Regions from separate parts of the Streptomyces sp. NPDC088747 genome, predicted to be linked through region 3. Evidence: riboswitches for the same ligand, from Rfam matches in the RefSeq annotation. Region 3 holds a riboswitch; each other region holds the start of a gene.

Region 1 (5,775 bases), on a different contig from region 3:
CGTCGCGTTCGGGTAGTCCTCCTCGAACTGGAGGATGTTGCGGATCGTGGCGCCGCGGAAGGCGTAGATCGACTGGTCGGCGTCACCCACCACGCACAGCTCGGCGGGCGGCACGTCCTGCTCGCTCGGCGGCACGTCCACGGGGTGCTCAGAGGTGCCGACGAGTTCGCGCACGAGGGCGTACTGCGCGTGGTTGGTGTCCTGGTACTCGTCGACGAGCACGTGCCGGAAACGGCGGTGGTAGTGCTCGGCGACGTCCGGGAAGGCGCGCAGCAGATTGACCGTGGTCATGATCAGGTCGTCGAAGTCGAGGGCGTTGGCCTCGCGCAGCCGCGACTGGTACATCGCGTAGGCCTGGGCGACGGTCTTCTCGAAACCGTCGACGGCCTGGGCGGCGAAGTCCTCCTCGTCGATCAGCTCGTTCTTCAGGTTCGAGATCTTGGCGCTGAAGGACTTCGGCGGGAACCGCTTCGGGTCTAGGTCCAGGTCACGGCAGACCAGGGCCATCAGCCGCTTGCTGTCGGCGGCGTCGTAGATCGAGAACGAGGAGGTGAAGCCGAGCCGTTTGCTCTCGCGGCGCAGGATCCGTACGCACGCGCTGTGGAAGGTCATCACCCACATCGCGTTGGCGCGCGGGCCGACGAGCTGCTCGACGCGCTCCTTCATCTCGCCCGCGGCCTTGTTCGTGAAGGTGATCGCGAGGATCTGGCCGGGGTGGACCTGGCGCTCGCCCAGCAGATACGCGATCCGGTGGGTGAGCACGCGGGTCTTGCCCGAGCCCGCTCCGGCCACGATGAGCAGCGGGGCGCCGGAGTGCGTCACGGCCGACCGCTGGTTCTCGTTCAGCCCGTCCAGGAGCGCGGCCGGGTCCACGGCGGGGCGCGGGGCACCGTCGCGGTAGTACGCGTCCCTGCTCGGCGGCACGTCGAAGCGGCCGCCGAACAGGTCGTCCGGAAGCTGCTCGGCCGTCCCGTCCTCGGGAGGCGGCGGGGGTTCTTCCTCGTGGGCCCCGGAGGGCTTGAGGTCCGCCAGGAAGCTGTCGTCAAAGAGGCTGCTCATCGCTCTCCGAGTCTAGGCGGCCCCACTGACACCCCGCCGCCACCCCGAGAAGTCCGCGGCGGTATCCGCAGCGGTGGTAGAGCCCCACCGGCCGCTCGGCCTCTTTGCGCCCTCCATCTCCCCCTACCCTCCAGAACAGCTCCGTCACTTTCAGCAACCGTCCACGCGGGGGCCCGTCCGCACCCTTCCCACCCACACGCAGGGCGGCTCCGCCGGATCACGCGCCCCATCACCCACCCCGCCCCCCGTCGGACAACTCGCCCGATAACTCTCCGAATTGACCGGCGGGAACGAGGCCCATGACTAAGGTCACGAAAACGTATCGGGCATTTCGAACATCAACCTTCACAGAAGCCTTACGAGTTGGTTAGCGTGCTGATCAGGCCGCCCGACCCCCACCGGCGAACGTCGCCGGGCCGTGGCGGCCTCCGCTGAGTCCGGTGCGCCTTGCGGCAGCCGGAATCGGGGACCCACCGAACTTGGGGTGAATCGGTCCAACTGCCTTGTCGGGCAGGACCGTAGGGCAACCCTTCCGAACCACCCGCCCGAACCCGACAGCTAACCCGGTAGGCGGATGATGGAAGGAGTCGCCTCCGTTGGCGTCGCAACGCAAATGGTTCTCGGGCTCGCGCGTGGCCGGCACGGCCCCCGCTCTCGCCACAGCGGCCCTCACCTCGGTCGCCCTGCTCTCGCAGACGGCGGCCGCCACGCCGTCGGCCGAGCCGAAGCCGAGCCTCGAAGAGGTCGAGAAGAAAATCGACGACCTCTACCGGCAGGCCGAGTCGGCCACCGACAAGTACAACGCGGCCAAGGAGAAGACCTCCAAGCAGCGCAAGAAGGTCGACACCCTTCTCGACGACGTCGCGCAGCGCACGGAGAAGCTCAACACCGCGCGTGAGGAGCTCGGTTCATACGCCGCGGCCCAGTACCGCACCGGCGCCGCCGCTCCCGACACCGCCTCCCTGCTGCTGGCCGACAACCCGCAGGACTACTTCGACCAGACCCAGCTGATGAGCCGGCTGACCACCCGCCAGAAGGCGGCCGTCGACGACTACGTCACGGATCAGGCCGCCGCCACCGAGAAGCGCACGGAGGCGACGCAGGGTCTGGAGACGCTGTCCACGACGCAGGACGCTCTCAAGGCCTCCAAGACCGACGTCCAGCAGAAGCTCGCCAAGGCGCGCGAGCTGCTCTCGCAGCTGACCGCCGAGGAGAAGGCGCGGCTGGCGGCGATCGAGGCGGAGCGGCGCAAGGAGGCCGAGCGCAAGGCGGCGGAGCTGGCGCAGCAGCAGGCGGACGCGGCAGCCGCGGCGAAGGCGGCCCAGGAGTCGTCGCCGAGCGCGACGACGGGCACCTCCGGCACTGTCACCACCGGTGACTCCTCGTACTCGACGAAGTCGGCCAAGGCCATCGCCTTCGCCCGCGCCCAGATCGGGAAGCCGTACGTCTGGGGTGCGACCGGCCCCGGCTCGTACGACTGCTCGGGCCTCACCCAGGCCGCCTGGAAGGCCGCGGGTGTCACCCTCCCGCGCGTCACCTACGACCAGGTGACCGCCGGCACGACCGTCTCCGTCTCCGAGGCACAACCCGGTGACCTGGTCTTCTTCTACGACGACATCAGCCACGTCGGCCTCTACATCGGCAACGGCATGATGATCCACGCCCCGAAGCCGGGTGCGTACGTCCGCGAGGAGTCGATCTTCTACGACGGTGAGTCGGCCATCTACAGCGTCGTACGGCCCGCGTAGCGCACCGGCGCACCGTCCTCACGGCACCATCCGCGGGGCACGCGCGCGTGGAGCACGTTTTCGTCCTCCACGCGCGCGTGCCCCGCGGGCAAGGCGTCCGAAGCTCCCTAGCATCGGGCCATGCCAGCCATCTCCCAGCTCCGTGCCTGGTGGGCCGAGCGTCCGCCGGCCGCCGCTGCCGCCGTCATGGCGTCCGGAATCATCTCGGTCGGACTGCGGCTGACCGGCCACGAGACGCTGTCCCGGGTCGCCCTGGTCCTGGCGTCCGTCGCCTGGCTCGCGCTCGCCGCGGACTTCGCCGTACGGCTGCTGCGGGAGCGGACGCGCTGGGCGACGGAGGCGGGGACACCCGCCGGGCTCACCGCCGTCGCGGCGACCGCCGTCCTCGGCACGCGGCTGTCCCTGCTGGGGTGGCAGGAGGTCGCCGGGGCCCTGCTGGCGCTCTCGGCGGTGCTGTGGCCGGTGCTGCTCCTCCTCGTCGTACGGCACTGGAGTCGCCGTATGCCGGGCGGGGTGTTCCTCGTCTGCGTGGCCACCCAGGGGCTCTCGGTGCTGGGCGCCACCCTCGCCGCGGCCGTGGGGGCCGACTGGCTCGCGCATGCCGCACTGGTGCTCTTCTGGCTCGGGATCGCGCTCTACGGGGTGGCGTTCGCGCACTTCGACATCAGGGAGGTGGTCACGGGCGCCGGGGACCACTGGGTCGCGGGCGGCGCGCTCGGCATCTCGGCGCTGGCCGGGGCCCAGCTCGTCGCGGCGCACAACGCCGACGCCTTCCTGTGGAACGGCGACGACAACGGCGTCCTGCGCGCCGTCACCACCGCCCTGCTCGTCCTCGGCCTGGCCCTGTGCTGCGTCCTGGCGGCCGCGGAGGCCCGGCCGCGCCTCCGCTACGACGCCCGGCGCTGGGTGACGGTGTTCTCCCTGGGGATGACGGCGGCGGCGACCCTGTCGGTCTCGGCCGCCCTGGGCGTCGCGTGGCTCAGGAACCTGGGAGAGGTACTGCTGTGGATCGCGGTGGCCCTCTGGCTGCTGGCGGCGACCGGAGCCGTCAGGTCCGCCGCACTCCGCTGATTCGGCTCCGCCGCACGCCCAAGAACCCGATCCCCCGCACCCCGCTGATCCCGGTCCGCCCCACCCCGTCGGATCAGGTCCAGAGCACCGCGATGAAGATGTTCGCCGTCGTCAGCAGGCCGACGAGCCCGAAGAGCCCCTTCTCCACCTTCTCGTCGTCGCGCTTCACGTAGACGAGTCCCAGGATGACGATCAGCAGCGCCAGCTTCACGCCGATCTTGACGTTGTCGACCGGCTGGTCGTCCGCCTGGTTGAGGCCGACCAGGACGACGCCCGTGACCAGCATGGTCAGCGCGCCGTGCAGCATCGCCGGGACGAAACGGGCCGTGCCCCGGCCCATCGCCTTCAGCTGGGTGAGGAAGCCACCGAGGAGCGAGGCGATGCCGATGATGTGCAGGCCGACGAAGAGATGGATGAGTACGTCCATGAGCCGGAGCCTATTCCCGCACTCCGGCCCCTCTTGTCACCGGCCCACCCCGTGCAACCCATAGCACCGGCGTAAGCCTGGTCGCCCCGGATTCGGCGGATCGGTCATCACACCCTGTGAAGTCAGCCGCACCGACCCGGAATCACGGTCATTCGCGGTCATCAGGTGATCCATTGAAGTCACTTGCGCACAAGGCGTTACCAAGCCCTCACGCTCAGGTTTAGCGTCCTCCCCCAGGTGCCCGACTCCCCATCGTCGCCCGAGCCAGGGGCGGCAACCGGGCGCCACCGCCGAGAAGGTCCGGCGGCGGCCCGCTCCCCCTGTGCGGGCCGCCGCCGGACGCGTAACCGCCTGACCGCCCGGGCTCCCACCCAGGCGGCCGTACGGAAGGATGTGGGCCCTCGTGGCAGCGCACCGGAAGCCCAGACAGCGCTCACTCGGCACAGGCAAGGTCCGCACAGCCGCAACCATCGCCCTCGCGGGCGCGGCGACGGCCACCGTCTTCGACGGGACGGGCCACGCCGAGCCGCAGCTGTCCACGGCGCAGGTGAAGGCCAAGGTCGACAAGTTGTACGAGGAGGCGGAGGCCGCCACCGAGAAGTACAACGGCGCCAAGGAGCGGGCCGGCAAGGCGGCGAAGCGGGTGGGCACACTCCAGGACGAGGTGGCACGCAAGGAGGAACGGCTCAACTCGGCGCGGGACGCGCTGGGTTCGATCGCCGCCTCGCAGTACCGCAGCGGCGGCCTCGACCCGGCGCTGCAACTCGCTCTCTCCGACGACCCCGACCAGTACCTGGAAGGGGCCGCGTTCGCCGAGCGGGCGGGCAGCAGGCAGGCCGCCGCCGTGCAGCGCGTGCGCCACCAGCTGCGCGAGATCGAGCAGTTGCGCGGGGCGGCGCATGTCGAGCTGGCCTCACTGAAGTCGCGACAGGCGGAGCTGAAGCGGCACAAGAAGACGATCACCGGGAAACTCGACTCGGCACGGCAGCTGTTGGGCCGGCTCAGCGACGAGGAGCGGGCACGGTTCGGGGCGACCGGAGGCAGCACGGTCGGCGGCGGATCGGGCGGCAGCGACTCGGTCAGCGTCGGCTCGGGCGACCGCGCCTCACGCTCCTCGGCACGCGACCTGGCCGATCCGGCGGCCCCGGCCGGCTCCGTCGCCGCCCCCAACTCCCGTGCGGCGGCGGCCGTCTCCTACGCCTACGGAAAGCTCGGCGCCCCGTACGTCTGGGGTGCCACCGGGCCCGACGCCTTCGACTGCTCAGGCCTCTCCCAGGCCGCCTACCGCGCCGCGGGCATCGCACTCCCCCGTACGACCTACGCCCAGATCAACGCGGGCAGCCGCGTGTCCCGCTCCGAACTCCAGCCCGGCGACCTGGTGTTCTTCTACTCGGGCATCAGCCACGTGGGCATCTACGTGGGCAACGGCCAGATGATCCACGCCCCCAACTCGAACGCGCCGGTGCGGCT
Region 2 (5,775 bases), on a different contig from region 3:
GCCTATCCGTCCGGGCCGCGGCATCTCGGGCGCGAGCGAGGCGTTGAGCCGCACCTCGGAGGAGGTGTTGATGACCCCGAAGGCGTTGGGGCCGATGATGCGCATGCCGTACGTACGGGCCTGGCGGACGAGTTCGCGCTGACGCTCGCGCCCGTCGGGGCCGCTTTCAGCGTACCCCGCGGTCACGACCACGAGTCCCTGCACGCCGTGCTCACCGCATTCGGCGACGACCTCGGGGACGTGGGGCGCGGGGACGGCGACGACCGCGAGGTCGACCGGCTCGTCGATGTCGCCGATGGAGCGGTAGGCGGGGACGCCGTCGAGCTCGCTCTCCTGGGCCGCCCTGTTCACGGCGTACAGGCGGCCCGTGAAACCGGCGTCCCGGAGGTTGGTGAGGACGCTGCGGCCCACGCCGCCCGGGGCGCGGCCCGCGCCGATGACGGCGACCGAGCCGGGCGCGAGCAGCCGGTGGACGGACCGGGCCTCCGCGCGCTGTTCACGCGCGCGCTGCACGGCGAGCGAACGGTCGGTGGGTTCGAGGTCGAACTCCAGGCGTACGACGCCGTCCTCGAAGTGCCTCGTCTGCTGGTAGCCGGCGTCCGTGAAAACCTTGATCATCTTGCTGTTGGCCGGGAGCACCTCGGCGGCGAACCGGCGGATGTCCCGCTCCCGGGCCACGGCCGCGATGTGTTCGAGGAGCGCGGAGGCGACGCCCCGGCCCTGGTGGGCGTCCTGGACGAGGAACGCGACCTCGGCCTCGTCGGCGGGGGCGGAGGCGGGCCTGCCGTCGGCGTTGATCCGGTCGTACCGCACGGTGGCGATGAACTCGCCGCCCACCGTGGCCGCGAGCCCCACCCGGTCAACGAAGTCGTGGTGGGTGAAGCGGTGGACGTCCTTGGCGGACAGGCGCGGGTAGGGCGCGAAGAAGCGGTAGTACTTCGACTCGTCGGAGACCTGTTCGTAGAAGCTGACCAGGCGCTCTGCGTCGTCCACGGTGATGGGCCTGACGCGTGCGGTGCCGCCGTCGCGCAGCACCACGTCCGCCTCCCAGTGGGAGGGGTACTCGTGCCGGTCCGGCGAGGTCTGCATGGGCCCCAGAGTACGGCTCGCGTACGACAACGGCGCGAGGCAGTCTTAGGGGAACCGAAGCCGGATCCGGGCTGGGTTCGGGGTCGGTGCAGGGCCGAGTTCGGAGTCGGGTCCGGGATCCGGGGTCGGGTCCGGGACGGGAGCAAAGAGTCGGCAGCCGGAGCGGGAGCAAGGGTTTTGTCACCCTCTGGCCCGCTCCGGGCACGCTTGACGATATGGGACACTGGTCTAGACAACCTGCGACACCTGAAGGGCAGCATCACATGGCTGAGCGCCGCGTCAACGTCGGCTGGGCGGAGGGCCTTCACGCCCGCCCCGCCTCCATCTTCGTCCGGGCGGCCACGGCCTCCGGCGTCCCCGTGACGATCGCCAAGGCAGACGGGAACCCCGTGAACGCGGCCTCCATGCTCGCGGTCCTCGGCCTCGGCGCCCAGGGCGGCGAGGAGATCGTCCTCGCGTCCGACGCCGAGGGCGCGGACGTCGCCCTCGACCGTCTGGCGAAGCTGGTCTCCGAAGGGCTCGACGAGCTTCCCGAGACCGTCTGAGGTTCGCCGGTTTTCTCACCGTTCGAAAACACCGGCAAGGGCCCGCCCGAATTATCGGGTGGGCCCTTCGCATTTCCATTGTGCGGGCAGCATGAATTGTCTCCCGCGAATTACCCCTCTTTGTATACGGCGCTCGTGTTAATGCCGCAGGCCCGTCATGTTTACGGGATGTTGCGAAGTCCTCACACGGTCCTGCCGGTCCCCCGCTCCGGGAAACCGGAGCCGGTGCGCCGTCGTCGCGCGTTCGGAGTGCAGAGCGGTGATCGCCCGCGCCCGCTCACTGTCGCCGCGTGCGACGGCGTCCACGATCCCGCCGTGCTCCGCCCAGGAGTCCGCGGGATTGGCGGGCGCCTCGACCGTGTACATCCAGGCGATCTTGTGCCGCAGCTGAGCGAGTGTGGAGGTCAGCGCGGGGCTGCCGGAGGCCTGTGCGAGTGTCTCGTGGAACCAGCCGCCGAGCGAGCGCAGATCCTCGCTGTTGCCCCTCCTGGCCCGCTCCTGCCCCAGCCTGACCAGGCCTCGGAGTACCTTGAGGTGGGCCTCGGTGCGGCGCTGCGCGGCCCGCGCGGCGCCCAGCGGCTCCAGGAGCATGCGCATCTCCAGGAGGTCCGCGGCCTCCTGCTCGGACGGCTCCGCGACGCACGCGCCCGCGTGCCGCCGGGTGAGGACGAAGCCCTCGGCCTCCAGCGTGCGCAGCGCCTCGCGCACGGGGACGCGCGAGACGCCGTAGCGACGCGCGAGCAGTTCCTCGGTGAGCCGGCTGCCGCGCTCGTAGACACCCGCGACGATGTCGTCACGGATCGCCGTGCATACCGAGTGCGCAGGAACACGCATACCGGACCTCCGCTTTAATCCCCGTGAAACGCCGTCGATTGGCGCTTGTCCAGTGACTCTATTGCAGAGACTCGGAATTTCCGATGGCGGGCCGGAATCCAGGGATATTTTTTGGACAGGCGGACGTTCGAAACGACAAGGTCCCGGCTCGTTCGAACCGGGACACTTGTGAACTACGTACGCGAGGGCTCAGAGGTTCATTCGGCGCCGGTGATCAGACCCTCGTACCCTGCCGGTGATCAGACGCTCACGCCGTGCGAGCGGAGGTAGGCGACCGGGTCGATGTCCGAGCCGTACTCGGCGGTCGTGCGGGCCTCGAAGTGGAGGTGCGGCCCGGTGGTGTTGCCGGTGGCACCGGAGAGGGCTATCTGCTGTCCCGGGGTGACCGTCTGGCCCACGGCGACACCGATGGACGACAGGTGGCCGTACATCGTGTAGGTGCCGTCGTTCATCCTCAGGACGACCTCGTTGCCGTAGGCGCCGCCCCAGCCCGCGGTGACGACCGTGCCGGAACCGACCGCGTGGACCGGGGTGCCGGACGCCGCGTGGAAGTCGACGCCGGTGTGGCTGCCCGAGGACCAGAGGCTGCCGCCGGTCTTGTAGCCGGTGGAGACGTACGAGCCGCTGACCGGCGTGACGAAGGTGTTGAGGCGCTTGCGCTCGGCCGCGCGGGCGGCGCGCGTCTTGGCCTCGCGCTCCTCCTCGGCCCTCGCCGCGGCCTTCTTCTTCGCGGCCGCCTCGGCCTTGCGCAGCGCCTCGGCCTCGTCGGCGGCGTGCTGCTGGGCGGCGGCCTGCGCGTCGATCTGGTCGGCGATCGAGTCACCGATCGCGATGGCCTGCGTCAGGCCGGTCTGCTCGACGGAGTTGTCCGCGGCGAGCGCCGGGGCGGCCAGGGTGCCGAGGACACCGGTGGTGGTGAGCGCCGCGACGCCGAGGGCGTTCGTGGTCGTGCGCTTCACGCGGCTCGGGCGACGGTGCTTCCCTGTGCCACAGGTGAACGCCATGTAGGGGTTGATCCTTTCCTTCCCTCTCGCCTACCGGGTTAGCTGACGGGTTCGGAGCAGGAAGGTCTCCTACGGACCACCTCCGAAGAGGGCGTCCGATTCACCCCAGGGACTGCGTGTGGGTCCCCGGCTCCCCTGGCTCGCGCCACAGGGGGATTAGGCGATGGCTGTCCGGTGCCGCGGGCGCGGCGCACTGCCTGACGAACAGCCGGACCGACGCTAAACGGGACATCTTTCAATCAACAAACGGATCAACGGTTTTGTAGCGCACGCCACAGGGCAGACAGGCAACCTCCCTATCAATACGGACAAACGGGGGCCCAGGAGGCTCAACAGCCTCCTGGGCCCCCACGGGAGCGTGCCTCTCCGGTCCGCGCGGCCCGGCCCCGCTCCGCTCGGCTCGGTCCTGCTACTCCGCCGCCACCACGGTCACTTCACCGATTCCGAGAGCCTTGACCGGCTCCTCGATCGTCGCGGCGTCGCCCACCAGGACGGTCACCAGGCGGTCCACCGGGAAGGCGTTCACGGCGGCGGCGGTGGCCTCCACGGTGCCGGTCTCGGCGAGCTGCCGGTACAGCGTCGCCTGGTAGTCGTCGGGCAGGTGCTGCTCGACCTGGTCGGCCAGCGTCCCCGCGACGGCCGCCGCCGTCTCGAACTTGAGCGGCGCCACACCCACCAGGTTCTGCACGGCGACATCACGCTCGGCGTCGGTCAGACCCTCCGCGGCGAGGGTGCGCAGCACCTTCCAGAGGTCGTCGAGCGCGGGGCCGGTGTTCGGGGTGTCCACCGAGCCGCTGATGGCGAGCATCGCGGCGCCCGTACCGTCCGGCGCCGAACGCAGCACCTGGCCGAACGCCCGCACCCCGTAGGTGTAACCCTTCTCCTCGCGCAGGACACGGTCCAGGCGCGAGGTGAGGGTGCCGCCGAGGCAGTACGTGCCGAGCACCTGCGCCGGCCACACACGGTCGTGCCGGTCGGCGCCGATCCGGCCGATGAGCAACTGCGTCTGGACCGCGCCGGGGCGGTCCACGATGACGACCCGGCCGGTGTCGTCCGCGGTCACCGGCGGCACCGGGCGCGGCTCGGCGGACGAGCCCGTCCACGCGCCGAGCGTGTCGGCGAGCAGCGCGTCGAGGTCGACTCCGGTGAGGTCGCCGACGATCACGGCGGTGGCCGTGGCGGGGCGAACGTGCTTCTCGTAGAAGGCGCGTACAGCCGCCGCGTCGATCGCGGAGACCGTCTCCTCGGTGCCCTGGCGCGGACGTGACATGCGCGAGGTGGCCGGGAACAGCTCCTTGGAGAGCTCCTTCGCGGCCCGGCGCCCCGGGTTGGCGCTCTCGTGCGGGATCTCGTCCAGCCGGTTGCGCACCAGCCGCTCGATCTCGCTGTCCGCGAACGCCGGTGCGCGCAGGGCGTCGGCGAGCAGGTCGAGCGCCTTCGGAAGGCGGGAGACGGGGACTTCGAGCGACACTCGTACGCCGGGGTGGTCGGCGTAGGAGTCGAGCGTGGCGCCGCAGCGCTCCAGCTCGGCGGCGAACTCCTCGGCGGAGAGCTTGTCGGTGCCCTCGGAGAAGGCACGCGCCGTGATCGTGGCGACACCGTCGAGGCCCGCGGGCTCGGCCTCCAGGGGCGCGGCGAGCAGCACCTCCACGGCGACGACCTGCTGGCCGGGGCGGTGGCAGCGCAGCACGGTCAGGCCGTTGCCGAGGGTGGCCCGTTCGGGGGCGGGAAAGGCCCACGGCCTGGCCTCGCCGGCCTGCGGCTGGGGGTGGAACTCCATGGTGGCGAGCTCGGTCACTTCGCCGCCTCCTCGTCCTCGTCGGCGGTGTCCGCCGCGCTCTGGGTGCCTTCGGCGCCCTCGGTGCCTTCGGCGCTTTCGGTGGGCTCGTAGACCAGCACGGCGCGGTTGTCGGGGCGCAGGCGGGACTTGGCGACCTCCTGGACCTCCTCCGGGGTGATGTCCAGGACGCGCTGCACGGCGGTCAGGGCGAGCTGCGGGTCGCCGAACAGGACGGCGTACCGGCACAGTTCGTCGGCGCGGCCGGCGACGGTACCGAGCCGGTCGAGCCACTCGCGCTCCAACTGGGCCTGGGCGCGCTCCATTTCCTCGGCCGTGGGACCCTCCTCGGCGAACCGGGCGAGCTCCTCGTCCACGGCGGCCTCGATGACCGGGATCCGGACGTCACCGGAGGTCTTCACGTCGAGCCATCCCAGGGAGGGTGCTCCGGCGAGCCGCAGCAGGCCGAACCCGGCCGCGACGGCGCTGCGGTCACGGCGTACGAGCCGGTTGTAGAGCCGGGAGG
Region 3 (5,775 bases):
GGTTTCCGTATGCTCACCGGGAACGGCCGTCATCGTCGCCCCCGTCAGGCCCCGGCTCTCGTCGTCGCGGCAGGGGTCACCGGATCGGCCATCGTGATCCCGTTGCTCGCCGCCACGGGTGCGAGCGCGGCCGACGCCACGACCTGGGACCGCGTCGCGGAGTGCGAGACGGGTGCCTCCTGGAGCGAGAACACCGGCGACGGGTACTACGGCGGGCTGCACTTGACCCAGTGGGACTGGGAGAACTACGGCGGCCTCGACTTCGCCCCGAGCGCCGACCAGGCCAGCCGCTCGCAGCAGATAGCCGTCGCCGAGAAGATCCTCGACGGACGCGGAATCGCCGCCTGGCCCACCTGTGGCCCCCTCTCCGCGCTCAGCAAGGAGTCGGCCCAGGTGGACATCGACACCGGCATCGGAGGCGTCCTGACGCCGTCCAGCGGGTCGACGGATTCGACGGATTCGACCGACTCGACCGGCCTGTCCGGCTCGACCGGCTCCTCCACCCCCTCGCCGTCCGCCTCCCCCTCCTCCTCGGCCTCCTCGGACACCTCCACGGATTCGGCCAAGTCGGGCAATGTAGACGCGAGCGCGACCAAGGGTGGCGATTCGGACAAGTCCACCCCGAGCGCCGATCCTTCGGGCACGGCGAGCGGCTCCGGACGTCACCGCGGCACCTCCGCCGATGACGCGGCCGCCGACCGTACGGACGACAGCTCGGCCGGGCGCCACGCCTCGCGCGACTCCGCGACGGCCCGTGAGACCCCCGCGGCCTCCTACCCGGCCGTCGTCGACGAGAGGCTCTCGGTCATCGCGGACGCCTTCGGCCTCGTCGGTCAGTGGCTCGACCCGTCCGCCGCGGACGAGGAGGCGGCGGACGTCGAGGCGCCGGTCATCTTCCCCGGTCACGGCCTCGACAATGCTGCCGAACCGGCCCAGAACTAGGCAGAGTTCGCGTCATGGTTCGGCCGTGAATGTCCGGTTTGGCGAGAATGAGAGATGGATCTCAGACCCCCTGATCGTCTTTGATATTCCGCCGTTCGCCTGTCTACGGTCGTGACCGCTCGCCACTGGTGAGCCCCGTGGGTCGCAACGCCGAATCCTGCCAACGGCCTTACGGGAACAGTCGTCGCGTCAAGCGCCGTAGGCAGGAGCGGGGGACCCAAGGTAAGTGCCGGGCCCGGTGGTTGACCGGGAACGGCTTGGGGTGAAGACGTGCGCCGAGAGGTGCGCGGCCGGGCACTCACCCGCCCGAACCCGACAGCTCACCTCGCAGGCGTCGGTGAGGGGATCACTTCATGCTGCGTTCGTGCAAGGGCAAGCACCGTCGTCCGACCGTTCTCGACCGGACCGCCCGCATCGCCACCCTCGCGGGAGTGACCGGCGTCGCCGTCGCCGCCCCGCTGATGGCGTCCGGCACCGCCTCCGCCGCCACCACCTCCGAGTGGGACACCGTCGCCCAGTGCGAGTCCGGCGGCAACTGGTCCATCAACACGGGCAACGGCTACTACGGCGGCCTGCAGTTCTCCGCCTCCACCTGGTCCGCCTACGGCGGCAGCGCCTACGCCTCCACCGCCGACCAGGCCTCCAAGTCCCAGCAGATAACCGTCGCCGAGAAGGTCCTCGCGGCCCAGGGCAAGGGCGCCTGGCCGTCCTGCGGCACCGGCCTGTCGGGCGCCGCGTACGACGGCGGCACGAGCGACTCGTCGTCGTCTTCGTCGTCCTCCTCCTCGTCGTCCTCGGACAACTCGCAGAGCACCACCCCCTCGCAGCAGCCGAGCACGAAGACCGACGAGCAGCGCGCCTCGCGTTCCTCGGAGCGTGCGACCGCCGCCAAGAAGACCGTCCAGACCCCGACCGGCAAGACGGTCAAGAAGGGCGACGGCGAGTACAAGGTCAAGAAGGACGACACCCTCAGCGCCATCGCCGAGGCGAAGAACGTCAAGGGCGGCTGGCAGAAGCTGTTCAAGCTGAACAAGGACATCGTCGACGACGCGGACTTCATCTACCCGGGTCAGCAGCTCCACCTCAGCTGACGGCCGAGGTCGCCGGCCCACGGCGGTCGGCCGGCGACAGACATCCGGTTCATGGCTGAACCACAGCCCGCTCACATACGTGGTCCTCATACTGAGGGCCTCGTGCGGGTCACCCCCCGTCCCCCACGGGCTCCCCGCTCCGGTGCGTGTTCCCCCGTACGCACCGGGGCGGGGTTTTTTCTTTCCGGGTCCGGCCGGGCGGCGCGCTCCACCCGCACCCCGGTTTTCGTTCCCTTTTTGTTCCGTTCTGGAACAATGTTTACTCTCAGTTCTGCCCAAGAGGTGGTCGACCGGCTGGCCGAAGCGTCCGGGCCGGTTAGGCTCATCCCGCGGGGCTGCCACAGTCCCGCGTACCCGCGTCACATCCCAGAAGGAGATGCTCGTGCCGTCCATCGACGTCGTCGTAGCCCGGGAAATCCTCGACTCGCGAGGGAACCCCACCGTCGAGGTCGAGGTCGGCCTCGATGACGGCAGCACCGGTCGTGCCGCCGTCCCGTCCGGCGCCTCCACCGGCGCCTTCGAGGCCATCGAGCTGCGCGACGGTGACCCCAACCGCTACCACGGCAAGGGTGTCGAGAAGGCCGTCCTCGCCGTCATCGAGCAGATCGGCCCGGAGCTCGTCGGCTACGACGCCACCGAGCAGCGCCTGATCGACCAGGCGATGTTCGACCTGGACGCCACCGACAACAAGGGCTCGCTCGGCGCCAACGCCATCCTCGGCGTCTCCCTCGCCGTCGCCCACGCCGCCTCCGAGGCCAGCGACCTCCCCCTCTTCCGCTACCTGGGCGGCCCGAACGCGCACCTGCTGCCCGTTCCGATGATGAACATCCTGAACGGCGGGTCGCACGCCGACTCCAACGTCGACATCCAGGAGTTCATGATCGCCCCGATCGGCGCGGAGTCCTTCTCCGAGGCGCTGCGCTGGGGCGCCGAGGTCTACCACACCCTCAAGAAGGTGCTGAAGACCAAGGGCCTGTCCACCGGTCTCGGCGACGAGGGCGGCTTCGCCCCGAACCTGGAGTCCAACCGCGCCGCGCTCGACCTCATCCTCGAGGCCATCAAGCAGGCCGGTTACGTCCCCGGCGAGCAGATCGCGCTCGCGCTCGACGTCGCCGCGTCCGAGTTCTACAAGGACGGCAAGTACGAGTTCGAGGGCAAGTCCCGCTCGGCCGCCGAGATGACCGAGTACTACGAGGAGCTCGTCTCCGCGTACCCGCTCGTCTCCATCGAGGACCCGCTGTACGAGGACGACTGGGCCGGCTGGAACGTCATCACCGAGAAGCTGGGCGACAAGGTCCAGATCGTCGGCGACGACCTCTTCGTCACCAACCCGGAGCGTCTGGCCCGCGGCATCGAGGAGGGCTCCGCGAACGCCCTGCTCGTCAAGGTCAACCAGATCGGCTCGCTGACCGAGACGCTGGACGCCGTGGAGATGGCGCAGCGCAACGGCTTCAAGTGCATGATGTCGCACCGCTCCGGTGAGACCGAGGACGTCACCATCGCCGACCTCGCGGTCGCGGTGAACTGCGGTCAGATCAAGACCGGCGCCCCGGCCCGCTCGGACCGCGTCGCCAAGTACAACCAGCTGCTGCGCATCGAGGAGATCCTCGACGACGCCGCGGTGTACGCCGGCCGCAGCGCGTTCCCCCGCTTCAAGGGCTGAGCCGTACAGGCTCGGTAGCGTCGTACGTACGTCCCCGTACTCGGTCCCGTACCGTGTGCGGGGACGTACGTACGTGCAGGCAGGGATCGGGGAGGCGGGACTCATGGCCGTGAAGGACCGGGACCGGTTCTCCACCGCGACCAGGATCAAGCTGCTCGGCGAGCAGACGGCGGCCCGGGTCTACCGCTCCCAGACCAAGCGGCAGGCCCGCCGCTCGCGGCTCACCGGACGGGCGGCGCTCCTCGCCCTCGTCATCTGTTCCCTGGTCGTGGCTCTGGCGTACCCGATAAGGCAGTACGTGTCCCAGCGCGCCGAGGTCGCCGGTCTGGAGCGGCAGCGGGAAGAGGCACGCGCCCGGGTCGAGCAGCTGCGCGATCTCAAGGCGCGCTGGCAGGACGACTCGTTCGCGGAGCAGCAGATCCGGGACCGGCTGCACTATGTGATGCCGGGGGAGACCGGCTACATCGTGATCGACCCGGACGCGGCGAAGCAGTCCCGGGTCGACCAGGGCGCGGCCGACCGCCCCTGGTACTCCAACGTGTGGGACGGCGTGGACGAGGCCGACCGCTCGGGCGGGTGACGTACCGCCCGGCCGCCGCGGCCGATGACGTGTCGTCCGTGTCCCGCGTTACGTAATCCCACAGCCGACCCAAGGAAAGACAACACCCAGGCATGCAGACGCCCCCGCCCACCACTCCCTTCACCGAGCCGACCGACGCAGACGTCGAGGCCTTCAGGCAGCAGCTCGGGCGCCCGCCGCGCGGGCTGCGCGCGATCGCGCACCGCTGTCCCTGCGGTCAGCCGGACGTGGTGGAGACGGCGCCCCGCCTTCCGGACGGGACGCCGTTCCCGACGACGTACTACCTGACGTGTCCGCGGGCGGCCTCCGCGATCGGCACGCTGGAGGCCAACGGGGTCATGAAGGAGATGACGGAGCGGCTGGCGGACGACCCCGAGCTGGCCGCCGCCTACCGCGCCGCCCACGAGGACTACCTCGCCCGGCGTGACTCCATCGAGGTGCTGGAGGGCTTCCCGAGCGCCGGCGGCATGCCGGACCGGGTGAAGTGCCTGCACGTGCTGGTGGCCCACTCCCTGGCCGCGGGCCCCGGGGTGAACCCGCTGGGCGACGAGGCCATCGCGATGCTGCCGGAGTGGTGGCGCAAGGGACCCTGCGTGACGTTGTCGGGGGACGCGTGCGCGGTCCCCGCGGAAGAGGAGGCCTCCCGATGACCCGTGTCGCCGCCGTCGACTGCGGTACGAACTCGATCCGGCTGCTCGTCGCCGACGCGGACCCGGCGACGGGGGAACTCGTCGACCTGGACCGCCGGATGACGATCGTCCGGCTCGGCCAGGGCGTGGACCGGACCGGCCGGCTGGCCCCCGAGGCGCTGGAGCGCACCTTCGCCGCCTGCCGGGAGTACGCGGCGGTCATCAAGGAGCTCGGCGCGCAGCGGCTGCGGTTCGTGGCGACCTCGGCGTCCCGGGATGCCGAGAACCGCGACGAGTTCGTGCGCGGGGTGCTGGACATCCTCGGTGTCGAGCCGGAGGTCGTGACGGGCGACCAGGAGGCCGCGCTCTCCTTCACCGGCGCGACGAAGGAGCTGACGGGCCGCGACGGGCTCGCGAGGCCGTTCCTGGTGGTGGACATCGGCGGCGGTTCGACGGAGTTCGTGGTGGGCGACGACGAGGTGCGTGCCGCGCGCTCCGTCGACGTCGGCTGCGTGCGGCTGACCGAGCGGTACCTCGTGCACGACGGGAAGGTCAGTGACCCGCCGACGGCCGCCGAGGCGGAGGCGATCCGCGCGGACGTCGAGGCGGCCCTCGACCTCGCCGAGCGGACCGTTCCGCTGCGCGAGGCGCGCACGCTGGTCGGGCTCGCGGGCTCGGTCACCACGGTCTCGGCGATCGCCCAGGGCCTCCCCGAGTACGACTCGGCCGCCATCCACCACTCCCGGGTCCCCTACGAGAAGGTCCGCGAGATCACCGAGTCCCTGCTGGCCTCGACGCACGCCGAGCGGGCCGCGATCCCGTCGATGCACCCGGGCCGCGTCGACGTCATCGCCGCGGGCGCCCTGGTGC
Region 4 (5,775 bases), on a different contig from region 3:
CTGTCGCCACTCTTCGAATCGTCTGCCACATCGGGCCATGATTCACCTCTGATGTGAGCTACGCGACCGTAGGAAAGGGTTGACGTGTGGTGAGATAAGCCACTCATAAAGTCTGGGTCAAGCCTGGAATAAGGCTCTTCTAGGGGCGGTTGAACAGCCTCCACACCCGGAAGTCCGTAATCCGGAAGTGGCTCCAGGTGGTACGGAACGCGAAGTGCCCACTCGTGTACGGCTCGGGGTCGCTGTAGTCGAATACCAGCCGCCCGTTGTTCAACCACCGGACGGTGGAGCCGTCGGAGACGATCCGGACGCGGTTCGGCTCGTTCGCCGTGAGCAACGGCTCCGTGTAGTCGAGGACCAGGGGACGGACGCCCGCCTCGCCGACGTATCTGCGCAGCCTGGTCGTGGTGTTGGTGTTGGCGCCGTAGCCGACGTAGTACGTCCTGAGGTGGTCGTACTCCGCGAGGGCGCCGCCCCGCGTGGTGGCGAAGATGTCGTGCGGGGAGCGCACGTCGACGGCGTTCCAGAAATTGTTCAGGTCGGAGACACGGTCGTTGACCCCGCCCGCGGAGACGGGCGTGGCGGTGTACTCGACGACGTACGGCCCTCGCAGCCTCCTCCTGAACCAGACGGTCGCGCCGCCCGGCACGTCGATCTCCAGCACGCCGCGCGCGGCGGTGACGGTGCCACCGTCCTCGAGTTCGGTGACCCACTGCCCCAGGCCGTGCCGGAAGTCGTCCGCGGCCGTCAGTCCGCCGCGGCGGTACCTCGGCGCGGCACTCGCGTCCCCCGCCGGGACGAGCGCCGTGAGGGCGGCACCGGCGGCCAGGGCTCCAAAGGCTCTGCGCGTGGTCATGCGACACCTTCCGTACGAGGGGCACCGGTGAACGTCCGCTCCGGTGCGGCAAGCGCTTACGGAGATCACTGTGCGACCACCTCGACGGGCATGTCGACGCTTTCCCCGGCCGCGCCACGAGACCGCAATGTGCTGAGAGAAACGCCGAAGGCCGGGCCCCGGGGATCGTGGGGTCCGGCCTTCGGCGAGAAGGGGGCGGCGTCAGCCGACGGTCACACCGTGCGAGCGCAGGTACGCGGCCGGGTCGACGTCCGAGCCGTAGTCCGGCGTGGTGCGGATCTCGAAGTGCAGGTGGGGTCCGGTCACGTTGCCGGTCGCGCCGGAGAGCCCGATCTGCTGCCCCTCGGTCACGGTCTGGCCGGCCGAGACGGAGAGGGAGGACATGTGGGCGTACTGCGAGTACTGGCCGTCGGCGTGCTGGATGACGACCTGGTTGCCGTACGCGCCGCCCCAGCCCGCGGAGACGACGGTGCCGGCCGCGATGGACTTGATGGTGGTGCCGGTCGGGACCACGAAGTCGACGCCCGTGTGGTAGCCGCTGGACCACATGCTGCCGGCGACCTTGTAGTTGGTGCCGATGGTGGCGCCCTCGACCGGCAGCGTGTAGCCGGAGTCACTGCTGGAAGCCGCGGTGTCGGTGGCCGTGGTGGCGGTCTCGGTCGCCGCCTTGGCCGACGACTTCGACGACTCGGTCGACTTAGAGGACTTGGACGACTTGGCCGTGCCGCTCGAAGCGGCGGCCTTCTTGCCGATCGTCAGCTTCAGACCCGGATGGATCAGGGCCGGGTCCTCGCCGACGGCCTTGCGGTTGTCCGAGTACAGCTTCTTCCAGCCGCCGCTGACACTCTGGTCGTCGGCGATCTTCGAGAGCGAGTCACCGGCGCGAACCGCGTACGTCTTCGCCGCGGTCTTCTGAGCCGAAGCGGGCGTGGCGGCGGTCTGCTGGGAAACCGTGGCGGTCTTTCCCGTTGCCGCGGAAACGGTGGAGGCCGGGGTCGCCGCATGGGCTCCGGTGGCTCCCATCAGCGGCAGCGCGAGTGCGGCGCCACCCGTTCCGGCCACGGCGATCGAGCGCGTGAAACGCTGGGACTTGGGACGGCGGTGCTTACCCTTCGCGGGCATGACGAATTCCTCTCCGGCGCCTGCGAGGTGAGCTGTCGGGTGCGGACTGGAGATGCCCGGCCGCGCTGCTGCGCGGCTATACCCCTAGCCGTTCCGGAGACCGGAACAGGCGTCATACCTGTGGGTCCCCCGCTCCTGCCACATACGGGTGAGTGTGCGGATTCCGGGCGGCGGCAGGATTGGGCGTCCGTCCGGATTGAGGGCGAACGTAAGCGAGATGAGACCGCGCCTACAACCATGTGGGTTTTCTGTGGAAGATCCATTCGTGATCCATCCAGAAATCACCGTCACCCTCCGTGGAGAAAGGGCCTTTCCGACCCGCCAAATCGCGCGGGAATTCCGGCAGGTTGACAAATCGGGGCCGCAACACATCGTCACGGATATGACGCTGCTCACGCACGTCGACACAGGATGCCCTATTCCAGGGCCAGTTGGAATGAAGCAACCAATACGGACAGAACGGTCACATGTTACGTGGGTGGATATCTGCCGCATCGATTTCCTCGCACCGCCACCGCCGCCCGCGACAGCCACCGCCGCCGCCGGGCGCCCTGCGGGCAACGGCTCCGCACCCGCCAGAACAACGCCTGTGGACAACTCCATGCCCCACGAACCCATGTCGTATCGTCGGGAGCGCAACGTCCGTCGGCGGGCGAGCCGAGCAGCGCCGACGGCTGACCGGGAGGAGCCCACGTGACGCAGCAGGTGCCGTCGACCGAGCCCGAGCTGACCGCAGTGCGCAACTTCCGGGACGTAGGAGGCCTGCCCACCGTGGACGGCCGCCGGGTGAAGTACGGGGTGCTGTTCCGCAGCGGACACCTCGCGCACGCCACGGGGGACGACACGGTGTTCCTCAGCTCACTCGGCCTGCACACGATCTTCGACTTCCGCAACGCCTCGGACCAGAAGCTGGAGGGCCCGGACGTCGAGCTCCCGGGCGTGCGGAACGTGAACCTCCCGCTGACCGACCCGGCCGACGGCGCCGAGTTCTGGAAGATGGTCCGGGACGGCGATCTCGATCAGCTGCGCGGCCTCCTCGCGGACGGCAAGGGTGCGGACAGGATGATCAACTCCTACCGCGCGATCATCAGGGACCGCACCGCCGAGCACTCCCAGGTGCTGCGGTCGCTGGCCGAGGACAGTGTTCCCGCGCTGATGCACTGCGCCGCGGGCAAGGACCGCGCCGGCCTCTCCATAGCCGTGACGCTCCTCGCCGTCGGGGTCGAGCGCGAGGCCATCGTCACCGACTACCTGGAGTCGAACGCCGCGCACCGCCGCTACAGGGTGCAGCGCAGCGGTTCCTCCGCCTCGGCGTACTCCCCTGAGGTCATGGAGCTGCTCAGCCCCCTCTTCGACGCGCGCGCCGAGTACCTGACCGCGGCCTTCGAGACGATCGAGGAGAAGTGGGGCGGCGTCGACGCCTACCTGGAGACGGCCCTCGGGATCACCCCGGAGCTGCGCGACCGGCTGCGCGAGCGTCTCCTCGACTGACGCGGGCCGCTCGACAGGCGGCCCTGCCGGTCAGGTCGTCCGGTCCGGCCGACGCCTACTGGTTCTGCGCGCCCAGCGTGAAGAGCAGGTAGACGAATCCCGCGAAGAGGTGGCCCACGGCGACGTAGATCAGCAGCCGGATCCACAGCGCCGGCGGGAGTTTGTCCTCCATGGAGCGGCGCGGGCCGGGTTCCGTGGGTTCGGTCATGGCGTCTCTCCCAGGTTCGGGTGGCCCGTCGCCGGGCCCAGGCACAGCGCGGCGGAAGGGCTCTGCAGCAGGGTGTGTACGAAGAGCAGCTCGGCGCCGTCCCGGTCGGCGGCGGCGATGCGGTGCGGGGTGAGCGAGTCGAAGTGCGCGCTGTCCCCCGGTGCGAGCACGTGCGCGGTGTCGCCGAGGCGCAGCCGCAGCCGCCCCCGCAGGACGTGGAGCCACTCCTCACCGGGGTGGACCCGCACGATGTCGCCCTGCGAGCCGTGGGGGACGTGCACGCGCAGAGCCTGCATCGCGCGTCCGGAGCCGCCGGCCTGCCAGTAGGTCCAGCCGCCCGCCGCGGTCGGCTCCATGTCGGCGGCGCGCACCACGGCGTCCCGCTCGGCGACCGTCTCGCCGAGCAGCTCCGAGACCGTCGTACCGTAGATGCGGGCGAGTGCGAGCAGCATCGGCAGCGAGGGCTGGCGCTGTCCGGTCTCCAGGCGTGAGAGATGGGCCGGCGAGAGCCCGGCGTCCCGTGCCGCGGCCTCCAGGGTCAGGGAGGCACGGCGCCGCAGCTCACGCAGCTGGGGTGCGACGACGTGCAGGCCGTCGGTCTCCCCGCGCGGGGAAGGGTGGGAACCCTCGGCGGTACTCATGCCTCCATTGAGCCCCAGGCTTGCCTCCGAGGCAATTTTCTTGCCTCAGAGGCAAAATCCTCAGGTCTCAGCGGTTCGCCACCGCCTGCTTCACCAGTGTCTTCCCGAAGTCCCACATCAGCCCGCCGCCGCCGTGAGCTTCGTCCATCACGGCGGTGAAGGCGTCCACGAAGCGGTCGACGTCCCCTTCGTCGACCACCAGCGGCGGGATCAGTTTGATCACCTCCAGGTGATCGCCGGAGACCTGGGTGAGGATACGGTGCCGTTGCAGCAGCGGCACGACCACCATCTGGGCGAACAGCCCCTTGCGCGCGGCCTGGAGCATCGCCCAGCGGCTGCGCAGCTTGAGCGACTGGGGCCGTCCGAACTCGATGCCGATCATCAGCCCGCGGCCGCGTACGTCGCTGAGCAGTTCGTACTTGTCCACGAGCGCGGCGAGCCGGGATTTCAACAGCTCTCCCGTGACACGGGCGTTGGCCACGATCTGCTCGTTCTCCATGACCGAGAGCACGGCGAGGCCCGCCGCCATGGCCTGCGCGTTCGATCCGAAGCTCGCCGAGTGCACCAGGACACGGTCGATCGACGAGTAGACCTTCTTGAAGATCCAGTCCTTGCCGAGGGTCGCTCCGACGGGCACATAGCCGCCGGACAGCGCCTTGGCCACGCACACCAGGTCCGGCTCCACACCCTCCTCGTGCTGATAGGCGTAGAAGTCCCCGGTCCGCCCGAGGCCCGTCTGCACCTCGTCGACGATGAGCAGTGCCTTGTGCCGGTGCAGCAACTCCTGGGCGGCGCGCAGGTATCCGGGCGGTGTCTCGTGCACTCCCTTGCCCTGGATGGGTTCGACGATGAGCGCGGCGACGTCGCCCTTCTTCAACTCCCTTGCCAGGGCGTCGAGATCGCCGAGCGGGAGAGCCGTGTCGGGCAGCAGCGGCGCGAACCCGTCGCGGAACCCGTCCTCGCCGTTCACGGAGAGCGATCCGGTGGTCAGCCCGTGGAAGGCGTGCGAGCAGTACAGGATCCGCGGCTTCCCGGTGGCGTACCGGGCGAACTTCAGCGCGGTCTCGACGGCCTCCGTGCCGCTGTTGCCGAAGAACACCCGGTCCAGGTGCGGGCTGTGGATGAGCAGCCGCTCCGCGAGGAGTCCGGGCAGCGGCTGGCAGTCGAAGCGGGTGAGGTCGGCGAGCGAGGCGTCGAGGACGTCGTGCAGTGCCTTGCGGACCACGGGGTGATGGCGGCCGAGGCCCATCACCCCGAACCCGGCGAGCATGTCCAGGTAGTCGTTGCCGTCCGCGTCCCAGAAGTGCGCGCCCTCGGCCCGCTCGTAGACCTTGTCGAAGCCGATGGTGTGCAGCATGCGCGGGAGCTGGTGGTTCAGGTACTTGGTGTGCAGCTCGTAGCGCTCGGCCCCGCGTTCGGCGAGCAGCGCGCCGAGGTCGAACTCCCCTTTTCCGATG

The links. Region 3 has a riboswitch for cyclic di-AMP ahead of ACIP79_RS20295 (transglycosylase family protein). Riboswitches for the same ligand answer to the same signal wherever they lie in the genome.
Region 1: it holds a riboswitch for cyclic di-AMP, as region 3 does, so the genes downstream of both, ACIP79_RS41385 (NlpC/P60 family protein) here and ACIP79_RS20295 (transglycosylase family protein) in region 3, are expected to answer to the same signal.
Region 2: it holds a riboswitch for cyclic di-AMP, as region 3 does, so the genes downstream of both, ACIP79_RS22665 (M23 family metallopeptidase) here and ACIP79_RS20295 (transglycosylase family protein) in region 3, are expected to answer to the same signal.
Region 4: it holds a riboswitch for cyclic di-AMP, as region 3 does, so the genes downstream of both, ACIP79_RS34650 (peptidoglycan DD-metalloendopeptidase family protein) here and ACIP79_RS20295 (transglycosylase family protein) in region 3, are expected to answer to the same signal.

Annotation. Positions count from the first base shown of each region.
Region 1 is NZ_JBIVKZ010000028.1:46,161-51,935, reverse strand. It holds gene pcrA (DNA helicase PcrA) at 1-1,059, opposite strand, end outside; cyclic di-AMP (ydaO/yuaA leader) riboswitch at 1,479-1,648, shown strand; gene ACIP79_RS41385 (NlpC/P60 family protein) at 1,656-2,807, shown strand; gene ACIP79_RS41380 (tellurite resistance/C4-dicarboxylate transporter family protein) at 2,928-3,878, shown strand; gene ACIP79_RS41375 (hypothetical protein) at 3,952-4,305, opposite strand; gene ACIP79_RS41370 (NlpC/P60 family protein) at 4,709-5,775, shown strand, end outside.
Region 2 is NZ_JBIVKZ010000009.1:244,193-249,967, forward strand. It holds gene ACIP79_RS22650 (GNAT family N-acetyltransferase) at 1-1,089, opposite strand, end outside; gene ACIP79_RS22655 (HPr family phosphocarrier protein) at 1,353-1,634, shown strand; gene ACIP79_RS22660 (GntR family transcriptional regulator) at 1,773-2,468, opposite strand; gene ACIP79_RS22665 (M23 family metallopeptidase) at 2,708-3,472, opposite strand; cyclic di-AMP (ydaO/yuaA leader) riboswitch at 3,485-3,645, opposite strand; gene ACIP79_RS22670 (M16 family metallopeptidase) at 3,882-5,270, opposite strand; gene ACIP79_RS22675 (M16 family metallopeptidase) at 5,267-5,775, opposite strand, start outside.
Region 3 is NZ_JBIVKZ010000008.1:89,529-95,303, reverse strand. It holds gene ACIP79_RS20300 (transglycosylase family protein) at 10-942, shown strand; cyclic di-AMP (ydaO/yuaA leader) riboswitch at 1,127-1,291, shown strand; gene ACIP79_RS20295 (transglycosylase family protein) at 1,296-2,033, shown strand; gene eno (phosphopyruvate hydratase) at 2,410-3,696, shown strand; gene ACIP79_RS20285 (septum formation initiator family protein) at 3,800-4,276, shown strand; gene ACIP79_RS20280 (DUF501 domain-containing protein) at 4,369-4,926, shown strand; gene ACIP79_RS20275 (exopolyphosphatase) at 4,923-5,775, shown strand, end outside.
Region 4 is NZ_JBIVKZ010000019.1:104,167-109,941, forward strand. It holds gene ACIP79_RS34645 (DUF6250 domain-containing protein) at 140-856, opposite strand; gene ACIP79_RS34650 (peptidoglycan DD-metalloendopeptidase family protein) at 1,058-1,978, opposite strand; cyclic di-AMP (ydaO/yuaA leader) riboswitch at 1,983-2,158, opposite strand; gene ACIP79_RS34655 (tyrosine-protein phosphatase) at 2,672-3,469, shown strand; gene ACIP79_RS34660 (DUF6126 family protein) at 3,525-3,677, opposite strand; gene ACIP79_RS34665 (helix-turn-helix domain-containing protein) at 3,674-4,318, opposite strand; gene ACIP79_RS34670 (aspartate aminotransferase family protein) at 4,386-5,775, opposite strand, start outside.